DNA from 3 places in the Peribacillus sp. RS7 genome. Region 2 is predicted to be linked to each of the others. Evidence: riboswitches for the same ligand, from Rfam matches in the RefSeq annotation. Region 2 holds a riboswitch; each other region holds the start of a gene.
What was found. Region 2 has a riboswitch for S-adenosylmethionine ahead of ACDZ29_RS16340 (methionine ABC transporter ATP-binding protein). Riboswitches for the same ligand answer to the same signal wherever they lie in the genome.
Positions count from the first base shown of each region.

Region 1 (3,560 bases), 650 kb from region 2:
GGTTGCACTTTGGAAAAATTATAAATATACGGATTCTTATTTTGAATGGCTAAGAGTGATTAATAACTTGATAGATACCATCGAATTAAACCAAGGGGATGTATGGGATGAGCTTTCCGTCTATTACAGGGATGCATATGCAGGTCTATTAGAAGGAACGCACCTAATCAAAGATTTAAGCCCCGTCGTGCCAAGGTTGCTGGAAAACTGGCTGAAAATCGCAGATGGGGAGCTTTCGCTGTTTGCAGCGGCATCCGCGTTGTCCTGGAATGAAATCTTCCCGGATACGATTAATGCGCTTGTCATTCAGGATGCAGAAAGCCTGTTGGCAAAATCGCCTAAATTGGGAGGCGGACTGGAAGCGGGAGAGAAACTGTTCAATTCCATTATCCAATGGGCTGAAGAGAATGATTTAAGGGTTGGCAATAAGCTTAAATGGATGGTCGAAGGGCTTAAGGATACTAATAATTTCAATCTTCTTCTTGTGGGAAGTACAGGAAATGGCAAGACATCCTTCATTCAGTCAATTGTTGGCGAGAGCATTGCTGCCGAAGATCATTCATCCCTAGTCAGTGTCAAAGACGGGGATGATTTGGAAATCCTAGAGATTACAGATACAGATAGCAAAGTGGTCATGGAGCTGGCTGAATTGGATGAAACACGCCGTCAGCGCGGGACTATTGTCGATGTGACGATTATCAGTGACTACCTTAGAAATAATGGTCTGCGATTATTGGATACACCGGGGTTCAATGGGGAGAAAAGCGTGGAATCCGATTTCCAAGGCTATTTACATGGCAGTGATGGCCTGATGTTCGTTCTTGATGCCAGGGCGCCTTTCACCGGCAGTGAACGAGATCTATTATTGGAAATTCAAATGATGGCTCCGAAACTGCCTATCCACTTCTTATTGAATAAAATGGATACGATATATAGTGATCAAGTCGCAGTCCGGATGGAAGACGAAACATGGGATAAAGTGAATGCATATTTCCCGAATGCAAAAGTATTCGCTTTCTCCAAACTTTATGACAGCAAGCAGCAGTTGAAGGACCTTTCAGCATTCCTTCAATCGAATTATCAAGATGATAATTGGAAAGAAAGAAGATCTGAAAAAATCCTAGCGTTCATTCGTAAAACTTTATCTTATCTGTTAGAAAAGCGGGCAGCCAATGAACGGAAATGCGAGCATTCCATCTCTTGGAATGAACAGATGGAGGTCAAACTGAATGGTGCGGTCAATCAACTGGCGGATTTGGAAAAAGAAAAAAGTGAAAATATCATAAGGTCTTATCGTTCGCTTAAGGATGAAGTGAAAAATCAGCTTTCTTCTAAAATTCCTGAATTGCTGAGGGATTGCTCTAAATCGTTAACGGAAAGCAGTGATTTCAGTCAGGTCCATGTACAGTTAAACCAGGAAATGAATGAGCGGATTCAAGCATTCATTTCTGACAAGATCATGCCTCAATATTACCGTTCTCTTCAAGATTGGATTGCCAGTTCCCAAATGGAGTTCTCACAAAGCCAGCAGTTTATGGATGAAATGAGTGCCGGGTTCAATGAATTATACAAAGAAGAACGGATCACGCTGGCAGGTGACTTTAGGGTATTGGATGACTGGCGCCGTGATGCCGACCGGATGACAAGCAGTATCCGCATCGAAAACGTTAATATCCTTTTGCGCAGAACTCCATCACAATTGCTGCTTAAAGGAGCAGGGAAGCTGTTTGGGGCGATACCACAAAATAAAGCCAATATGTACAATCGTTATAAGAAATACCTGGAAAGTGAAGATTACCTGGATGTTGCCGAAATGATCACGGAACGTTTCCTTACCCAATTTGGATTGTTTGAAAAATCTTTGGATCGGGACATCTCACTTTTCTATCGCAGTTCCTTTGCCTTACTTCAAAAAACGATAGAGCAAACGCAGACAGAAATCAAAGACTACCAGGCTGCATTGGAGCATATGAAAGAAAATCCGGAAGTTTACCGTGACCCGATCACTTTGTTCGAAGTGAAATTACGTCAGTTGGAGAGACTTGAAAAAATCGAGAAAAAGCGTCTAGCCCAGCTGCAAAGAAAATGAAAAATAACGGGGAACATTTTAAATATTCGAAAAACTATTGACTTTACGACTATATCCCTATAAAGTGATAATTACGAAAAACGTAACACAATATATTCTCTTATCAAGAGTGGCGGAGGGACTGGCCCTAAGATGCCCAGCAACCGTTCCATTAGGAATTGGTGCTAAATCCTGCAAAACAGAAATGTTTTGACAGATAAGAGAGGGATAAGTCTGCAAAACAGCTGATTAAACCTCTCTATATTAATAGAGAGGTTTTTATTTTGGGACTTACACCAACTTAACTGATAAGACTAATAAGAAAATATGGAGGGGAACAAGATGAGAAGGTCTATTAAAGGGATATTCATTTCAGCCATCGCTTCGGCTTTGCTTTTAACGGGTTGCTCTACAGGGCAGAGTTCCACAGAATCGAAGAAAGAAGAAAAAGTATCATTTGAAAATGTCCCGGAAAGATTTGCTAATGGGGAAGGAGCCAAAATCAAAGTGATCCGTAAAATTGGCGGTGATGATCATACGGCCCAATACTTAGCAGGAGCGAAGGAAGAAGGAGAAGCACTGGGGTTTCAAGTGGATACATATACAGCCAATGGTGATACGGCTAAATTTCATGATGCGATCGCACAGGCTTTGCAGGAAGATTATGACGGCTATATCATCTCCCATGGTGATGATGCAGCAACAGTGAATGACGTTCAAAAGTTGGTTGATGCAGGCAAAAGCGTTGTTACATTCGATTCAATAAGCGATCTAACTAAAATAGAAGGCGTAACATTAACATCACAGGATGATGAAGCGTTGGCAACACTGGCTCTTGATAAACTGATAGAAGAACAGAAAGGTGAAGCGGCAATTGCGTATCTTTGGGTGGATGGTTTCCCTCCAATGGTGAGAAGAAATGCTGTTTATCAGGAAAAATTAAAAGAAAACCCTGGAATTAAAGAAGTCGAAAGATTCGGAGTGGCGTCTGCAGATACTTCGGTTCAAACACAAAATGCTGTAGCCGCAATGCTGAATAAATACCCTAAAGGTAAATTGGATGCCATTTTCGCAACATGGGATGCCTTCGCTATCGGTGCCGCCCGGGCAATTAAAGAAGCGGGACGCGATGAAGTGAAGATATACGGAATTGATGTGTCGAATGCAGACCTTCAGGAAATTCAATCAGCTGGCAGCTCATGGTCCTACACGGCAGCAGTCGATCCCAAGTTGATCGGTGCAGTGAATATGAGGATATTGGCGAAAAAATTAGCGGGCGAAGAAACGCCGCAAACCTATGACTTAGAGGCTTCACTTATTTCACAAAAGGAAATCCAAGCTTCAAAAGAAGCGGTAAATATGGCAAATCTGTCTGGTATTGTCGAAGGATGGGGTGTATCAGCGGAATTTGAAGAAGATTGGATGAAAGTTTTGAAAGATCATTATAAAAAGTAAAAGGGGACACTCTCTTTCCAGTGAAGGGAGTGTCTGT
Region 1 is NZ_CP168135.1:2,603,321-2,606,880, forward strand. Features, by position in the region: gene ACDZ29_RS13200 (GTPase domain-containing protein) at 1-2,089, shown strand, start outside; SAM riboswitch class I at 2,187-2,292, shown strand; gene ACDZ29_RS13205 (sugar ABC transporter substrate-binding protein) at 2,411-3,523, shown strand.
Region 1: it holds a riboswitch for S-adenosylmethionine, as region 2 does, so the genes downstream of both, ACDZ29_RS13205 (sugar ABC transporter substrate-binding protein) here and ACDZ29_RS16340 (methionine ABC transporter ATP-binding protein) in region 2, are expected to answer to the same signal.

Region 2 (3,560 bases):
TCGGGTTTCTCGGAGAATTTTCCATTGATGTAGGGGAAGATGAATCGGGTTCGCTCTTCATATACGAAGTGAACTCAAAACCCATGCAGTTCGATGAAGAGGAAATTGAAGCTAACCGGCTTTTGCATTTAAAAAATCTTTTCATTGAATTGACTTTTTCCAACCTGACAATAAAATGACACCTCCAGCTGCCGTTTTACATTATAATGATATGAAAGACAGCATATATGGAGGTTATACATATGATCACCCATTTTCAGTGGGCACCACTGCATAAGAATCTGCCAGGATGGAAAATTTCATTTTATTTCAAAAAGGAGGCAATCAAAGCCTTATACCATAAAGATGGTTCCATCGAATGGACAGCCAACCCACCTTCCGAAACAGATGAAACCCAACTCAAAAGCATGATCCATGACTTAATGGTCTACCATGTATATGAATGAGCCCTTTCCCCTTTTTCATTCATTAACCCCCTGAACGGAATAAAAATCCCTCCTTTGCCTAAACTAAAGAAAAGGCTAGGAGGGATTTATTTTGGATAAAGAAAAAATGACATTTTTGAAGGATACCGAATATGATGGCAAGGATTCCGTTTTCCTCGATATCGACCGAATAATCAATGAAGGAATGGCAGGCGGAAATGTGTATGAAGTCGCTAACCTTCAGAACATCGAGGAAGCACATGATTTTTATGATGAAACAGATCCCAATATCAATAAATAAACACTCGTGGGCTCCCTTTTTGGGGAGCTCCACTTAAAAAAAGTGAACTTTAGTTCATGCGTCATATTCCCCACTATCAAATGTTTTTTTATGTAAAGCACCCCCTCCATAAAAAACAACTTCCCGGATGGAAGTTGTTTGAGTGCAAACTAAATATTACAACATGCTGTCTTCTTGCCTTTTCCAATTCCCGCATTCTATCCCCCGTAGGCATTTGGCATTATGCTAAAAGCATTAATATCAGAGCTCGTCCTTTCAATATCTATTGTTAATATTCAAATAGTTCCATTCTCTCTGGCATTCAAAACATTTTCGTTTAATATCGAAGTTATGATATGCTCTGAATCCCATTCATGTTCAGATATCTCGATAAGGGGATAGCGATTCGGTAAAACGACTTGCTGGATTTCATGGACTGTATGCCCTTGATCATGTAAGCGTAAAATTTCACCTTGGAGGTTTTCCAAATAATCGAGTTTTTTTCGAAACATTTCCTTTCCGTCAGGCACATGTCCAGCATGGCAGCAAAACACTTCCCCAAAGTCATATCGGAGTAATTTTTTTATGGAATCGATGATGATCGGGACAGACTCTTCCCGTAAGATAAGCTTTGTTTTTGGTGTTACGAAAAGGTCTCCTGAAAAGAGCATGCCAGTGCTGTGATTCAAATACACCATATGGTCCTTCGCATGACCAGGGGTAAAAATCGGCTCCCACGTTTGGGTGCGGGAATGAATGGCCTTGCCTAGCGGCTCAGCCTTAAAGGCGTCTCTTTTTCCCCAAAACATTTTACGATATTCAGGATATTCAGCATCCTTCGCACAAGCATCAACCGACATCGGATGAATGAATATCGGAACCTTTTTATGTTCCTTTATCCAGGCAGCGCCTCCCGTATGGTCTTCATGATAGTGCGTCAGGGCAACTGTTTCGAAGTCTGCGGACTCATAGAATGGAATAAGTCCTTCCAATAAAATCTGTGCGCCAGTATCTATCAATAGCCCATCCGTTAAAAAAACATAGACACTCATCCCCGACTTGATCCCGTCAGGAGTCCCGTGCACACAAACCACATCATTTACCGTCTTAATCTCTATCATGCATTTCCACCCCATCATTGTACAAAAATAGTTTTTTCTCCCTTTTTCACTTTATTATAATAAATGTATTATCTCTTTACCCTTTTGACAAGGAAATAATGGAATATTTGGATGTAAAAGACGGATTATTGACTAAGAGCCCTTTTGACAGGAATGGTTTTAATGAACCGCACGGAACATTATCGAAAAAAAACTATCACCAAATCACAGAAACGATTGACATTGTGGAATTTTACAAATATTATAGATTATATTATAAAACTTGAAATATTCTAAAATAATAATTTACTTATCAAGAGTGACGGAGGGATCAGGCCCTGTGATGTCCGGCAACCGCCCTTCGGGAACGGTGCCACTTCCTGCAGAATGTTTGCATTCTGAAAGATAAGACGAGATATAATTTCGCTGCCTCTTTCTGAATGATAGAGGCAGTTTTTTATGTTTAAGGGGGAAGGATCATGATTGAAATCTGTTCAGTCCGAAAGGAATACATCACGAAGAAAAACCGAGTTATCGGAGTGGATAACGTATCTTTAACCATTCAAAAAGGCGAAGTGTATGGAATTGTCGGCTACAGCGGAGCTGGAAAAAGCTCATTACTCCGCTGCTTGAATTTGCTTGAACGTCCGACAGCTGGAAATATCATCATTGACGGCATTGATTTAACCTCTTTATCAAGTAAAGAGCTTCGTAAACAACGTCAAAAAATCGGAATGATATTTCAACACTTTTCCTTGGTCAGTTCAAAAACCGTTTATGAAAATGTCGCTTTCGCCTTAAAGGCCGCGCATCAATCGAAGGACGCCATCAGGTTACGTGTATTGGAATTGCTGGAAATCGTAGGTCTCAGTGATAAAAAAGATGTCTATCCGGCACAGCTTAGCGGTGGACAGAAGCAACGGGTCGGCATAGCCCGGGCCTTAGCAAATGACCCCACCGTACTGTTATGTGATGAAGCGACTTCAGCCCTTGATCCAACAACAACAAAAGCGATTTTACAGTTATTAAAAAAGATAAGCAGGGAGCTCGGGATCACCATCGTGTTAATTACACATGAAATGGAAGTGGTCAAAGAACTATGCCACCGAGTCGCCGTCATGCAGGATGGGCGGGTAATTGAAGAAGGTTCCGTTTATGAAATATTTTCACAGCCAAAGCAGGAATTAACGAAGCAATTCATCAGCAGTGTATTGGATTTCGAACTTCCCTCACATTTGATTGAAGAAAGTAAAGGAACGATTATTAAAATTCAATTCGAAGGGCAAACCGCCGGTGAATCGATTCTCTCCGACGCTCTCCAATCCCATTCAGTAAAGGGGAATATCCTGCACGGTAAAATTGAGTATATTCAGGATGTCCCTTTAGGCATCTTGATCATTGAGTTAATCGGTGAGGCCGCTGAAATTCATTCGGCATTGGAATATATAAAAAATCGTTCCAATTCTGTGGAGGTGTTAAAACATGTCATTTCTTGATTCCATCGTCAATATTTTACCTGATCTTAATAAAGCCTTCCTTGAAACAATTTATATGGTCGGCGTTTCCCTTGCGGTAGCCCTTCTGATAGGTTTACCACTTGGAGTATTGCTGTTTACGACAACTAGGAATTTATTCTTTGAAAATAGCGTCGTGAATCGATCACTCGGTTTCGCAGTCAATATTGTCCGTTCAATCCCGTTCATCATTCTCTTGGTCGCCCTCCTTCCTTTAACGGAACTGCTTACTGGATCGACG
Region 2 is NZ_CP168135.1:3,255,094-3,258,653, reverse strand. Features, by position in the region: gene ACDZ29_RS16360 (YheC/YheD family protein) at 1-179, shown strand, start outside; gene ACDZ29_RS16355 (YheE family protein) at 243-446, shown strand; gene ACDZ29_RS16350 (hypothetical protein) at 538-726, shown strand; gene ACDZ29_RS16345 (MBL fold metallo-hydrolase) at 1,002-1,826, opposite strand; SAM riboswitch class I at 2,113-2,217, shown strand; gene ACDZ29_RS16340 (methionine ABC transporter ATP-binding protein) at 2,285-3,301, shown strand; gene ACDZ29_RS16335 (methionine ABC transporter permease) at 3,288-3,560, shown strand, end outside.

Region 3 (3,560 bases), 2.0 Mb from region 2:
GAAGGATGTAGGGATAGAAATTTACACACTATCGAAAACATTCAATATGGCAGGGTGGAGAGTCGGTTTTGCAGTGGGGAATAAAAGTGTCATAGAAGCTCTTGAACTATTGCAAGACCATCTTTATGTTAGTCTCTTTCCAGCGATACAGGAAGCAGCGGCAAGCGCGTTACTGGACTCGCAGAGCTGTGTAGAGGAGTTAGTGAAGATGTATGAGGGACGCAGGAATGTTTTCATTGAGGGATTGAGGGCAATCGGCTGGGATGTCAAAGCTCCTAAAGCATCATTCTTTGCCTGGCTCAAGGTACCAAAAGGTTTTACGTCCGAGAGTTTTGCAGACTATCTATTAACGCATGCCCACGTAGCTGTTGCCGCAGGGAATGGATTTGGTGAATTTGGCGAAGGTTACGTCAGGGTAGGGCTTCTGACTTCGGAAGAACGGCTTGAAGAGGCTGTGGAACGGATACGTACATTAAAATTATTTTAACGGAGGATTCAATTTATCCTCGGTTAAATAGACAAAAACTTATTGACAAAGTATGGATTACGTGTCAGAATACAAAATAAATTCTTAATCTTTCGATACTTGAATGTAACTATATATCAGCGTTTTCTTATTTTGAGCAGGTGGAGGGACTAGCCCTATGAAGCCCAGCAACCGACCGTAATTCCATTGTAAAATGGGGCGGAATTCTTCGCCGGATTTTCTTGAAATCCACAAGGCACGGTGCTAATTCTTGCAGCCAATGGCTGGGAGATAAGAAGATGGCTTTTTAAAGCCTCTTCTTTATGAAGGGGCTTTTGCCATTTTGAGACCATTTCAGGTTAATGACTTCGAGAGTTTAACTAACGTGATATAGGAGTGATCAAATGAGCGAGATAGTCGCTACTTATTTAATTCATGACTTTAATGGAAATCATGAGAAAAAAGCAGAAAGCATTGCCTTAGGATTGACTGTGGGAACATGGACGGACCTGCCCCATTTGGTCCAGAAGCAACTGGAAAAACATAAGGGTCGTGTCGTATCGGTGACACCACTATCTGAAGAAGAGAGGGCAAACAGATATTTTAATCGTAAAGTGTACCGTTCACTAATTAAGATTGCCTATCCGGCAGGGAATTTCTCCAATGATTTACCTGCTATCCTCACGACGGTCTTCGGCAAACTTTCATTGGACGGAGAAATAAAACTTATCGACTTGGATTTTGTCGGTGAGATTCAAAAAGCTTTCCCAGGGCCGCAATTTGGCATTGCAGGCATAAGGGAAAAGATTGACGTATATAACCGGCCCCTGGTGATGAGCATCTTTAAAGGTGTATTAGGAAGGGACCTAGCCTTCCATAATGAGCAACTGAAGCGACAAGCATTAGGAGGTGTCGACCTAGTTAAAGATGATGAGATTCTCTTCGACCAGGAACAGACTCCATTTTTCGATAGAATAAAAACTGGAAAACGAATATTGAATGAAGTCTATGAGACCACTGGCCACCGAACTTTATACGCTGTCAATCTATCAGGGAAAACATTTGAATTATTGGATAAGGCAGAGCAAGCTGCTGAAGCAGGGGCGGATGCTTTATTGTTCAACGTTCATACATATGGTTTGGATGTATTGCAGGCCTTGAGTGAGCATGATCGAATCAGGCTACCGATCATGGCGCACCCCGCTTTTAGCGGGGCATTGGCATCTTCATCATTTTATGGGATCGGCTATCCATTATTACTTGGTAAATTAGTAAGGTTATCAGGTGCGGATTTATCCTTATTCCCATCCCCTTATGGAAATGTCGCCCTTGAAAAAAAGGAGACATTGGCGATTGCTGAAGCTCTTACAAAAGATGAACCTTCGTGGAAAAAAGCCTTCCCTGTTCCTTCTGCAGGCATTCATCCGGGCATGGTTCCGGACCTAATCAAGGATTTTGGGCTGGATAGTGTGATTAATGCCGGAGGTGGAATTCACGGACACCCTGACGGGGCAGAGGGTGGGGCCAAGGCTTTCCGTTCTGCTGTGGAAGCCGTTCTAGCAGGAAAGGACCTATCTGAAGCGGCGGCTGAGGAAGAAACGCTAAAAAAAGCTCTTGTTTTATGGGGAGGCTTGTAAGAAAAAATGAAACCGATCATCTTTTGTGATTTCGACGGAACGATCACCAACACAGATAATATCATTTCCATCATGAAAAAATTTGCGCCTCCGGAATGGGAAGCGTTGAAAGACGGTGTCCTTCAGCAAAAAATCAGTATATCTTCTGGCGTTGGGGATATGTTTTCGCTACTTGATAGTGGCTTGAAGGATGACATCATTCAATATGTATGTGAATCGGCCGGCATCCGTCCAGGGTTTTATGAATTCGTTGAGTATACGAAACAAGCCAACATCCCTTTATATATTGTAAGCGGAGGCATGGATTTTTTCATAGCACCTCTTTTAAATGATATCTTGCCATCAGAGTCCGTGTATTGCAACCATGCATTTTTCAATAAGGAAAAAATTTATATTGAGTGGCCCCATGCCTGTGATGACCAATGTAAAAATGATTGTGGTTGCTGTAAGCCATCCATTATGAGGGAGATTGCGGGTGCGGATGATTTTAAACTCGTTATTGGAGATTCAGTAACGGATTTTGAAGCGGCAAAACAGGCCGATTTTGTCATAGCCCGTGACATATTGCTTGAAAAATGCGATAGGGAAGGAATTCCACATCAAGGATTTGAAACATTTTTTGATGTAATTGACATTTTAAAACAGCAGGAGGTGGTTAAAGCGTGAACACTCATTCTAAAGAATGGCGGGAGTTGGCAGATATTAAGGCTGAATTGGCCGAAAGGGATTGGTTTATGGGAACTAGCGGGAATTTGTCCATCCGTAAGCCCGAAAGTCCTTTCTTTTATATTACGGCAAGCGGTAAGGATAAAAGGAAGCAATCGGATTTGGACTTTTTACTGGTTGATTTAAAAGGAAAACCAGTTGAAGAAACGGAGTTAAGACCATCGGCCGAAACATTGCTTCATACCGTTATTTACGGGAAAACCAATGCGAACTGTGTACTCCATGTCCATACAGTTGAAAATAATGTGATATCCGAATTGTACGGAGATGAAGGTCATGTTACTTTTCGTAATCATGAAATCATTAAAGCGACCGGAAGGTGGGATGAAGATTCAGAGCTAAGGATTCCTATCGTCTATAATCACGCTGACATTCCGCTGTTATCCGATAAGTTCGAACCACATGTCGAAGAAGACTCTGGCGCTGTGCTGATCCGCAATCATGGTATTACGGTTTGGGGTAAAAGCGGATTCGAAGCTAAAAGAATACTTGAAGCTTGCGAATTTTTATTTCAATATCAACTATTGCTTAATCAACAAAAGGCATTTGCAGGTTCCATAAGATAAAAATCCATAGAGGAGGAATGAATGATGGCGACGATCAGATTCCATGAAACAAACGAAGTTATTGAAAATGGGGAAAAGGTAAAAGGTTTTTTAGAAACACAAGGGGTTATCTATGAGCAATGGGACATTTCGAAATTACCGGCCCATCTTGTGGAAAAATACGAT
Region 3 is NZ_CP168135.1:5,277,774-5,281,333, reverse strand. Features, by position in the region: gene ACDZ29_RS26120 (pyridoxal phosphate-dependent aminotransferase) at 1-487, shown strand, start outside; SAM riboswitch class I at 612-764, shown strand; gene mtnW (2,3-diketo-5-methylthiopentyl-1-phosphate enolase) at 871-2,103, shown strand; gene ACDZ29_RS26110 (2-hydroxy-3-keto-5-methylthiopentenyl-1-phosphate phosphatase) at 2,110-2,769, shown strand; gene ACDZ29_RS26105 (methylthioribulose 1-phosphate dehydratase) at 2,766-3,395, shown strand; gene ACDZ29_RS26100 (cupin domain-containing protein) at 3,420-3,560, shown strand, end outside.
Region 3: it holds a riboswitch for S-adenosylmethionine, as region 2 does, so the genes downstream of both, mtnW (2,3-diketo-5-methylthiopentyl-1-phosphate enolase) here and ACDZ29_RS16340 (methionine ABC transporter ATP-binding protein) in region 2, are expected to answer to the same signal.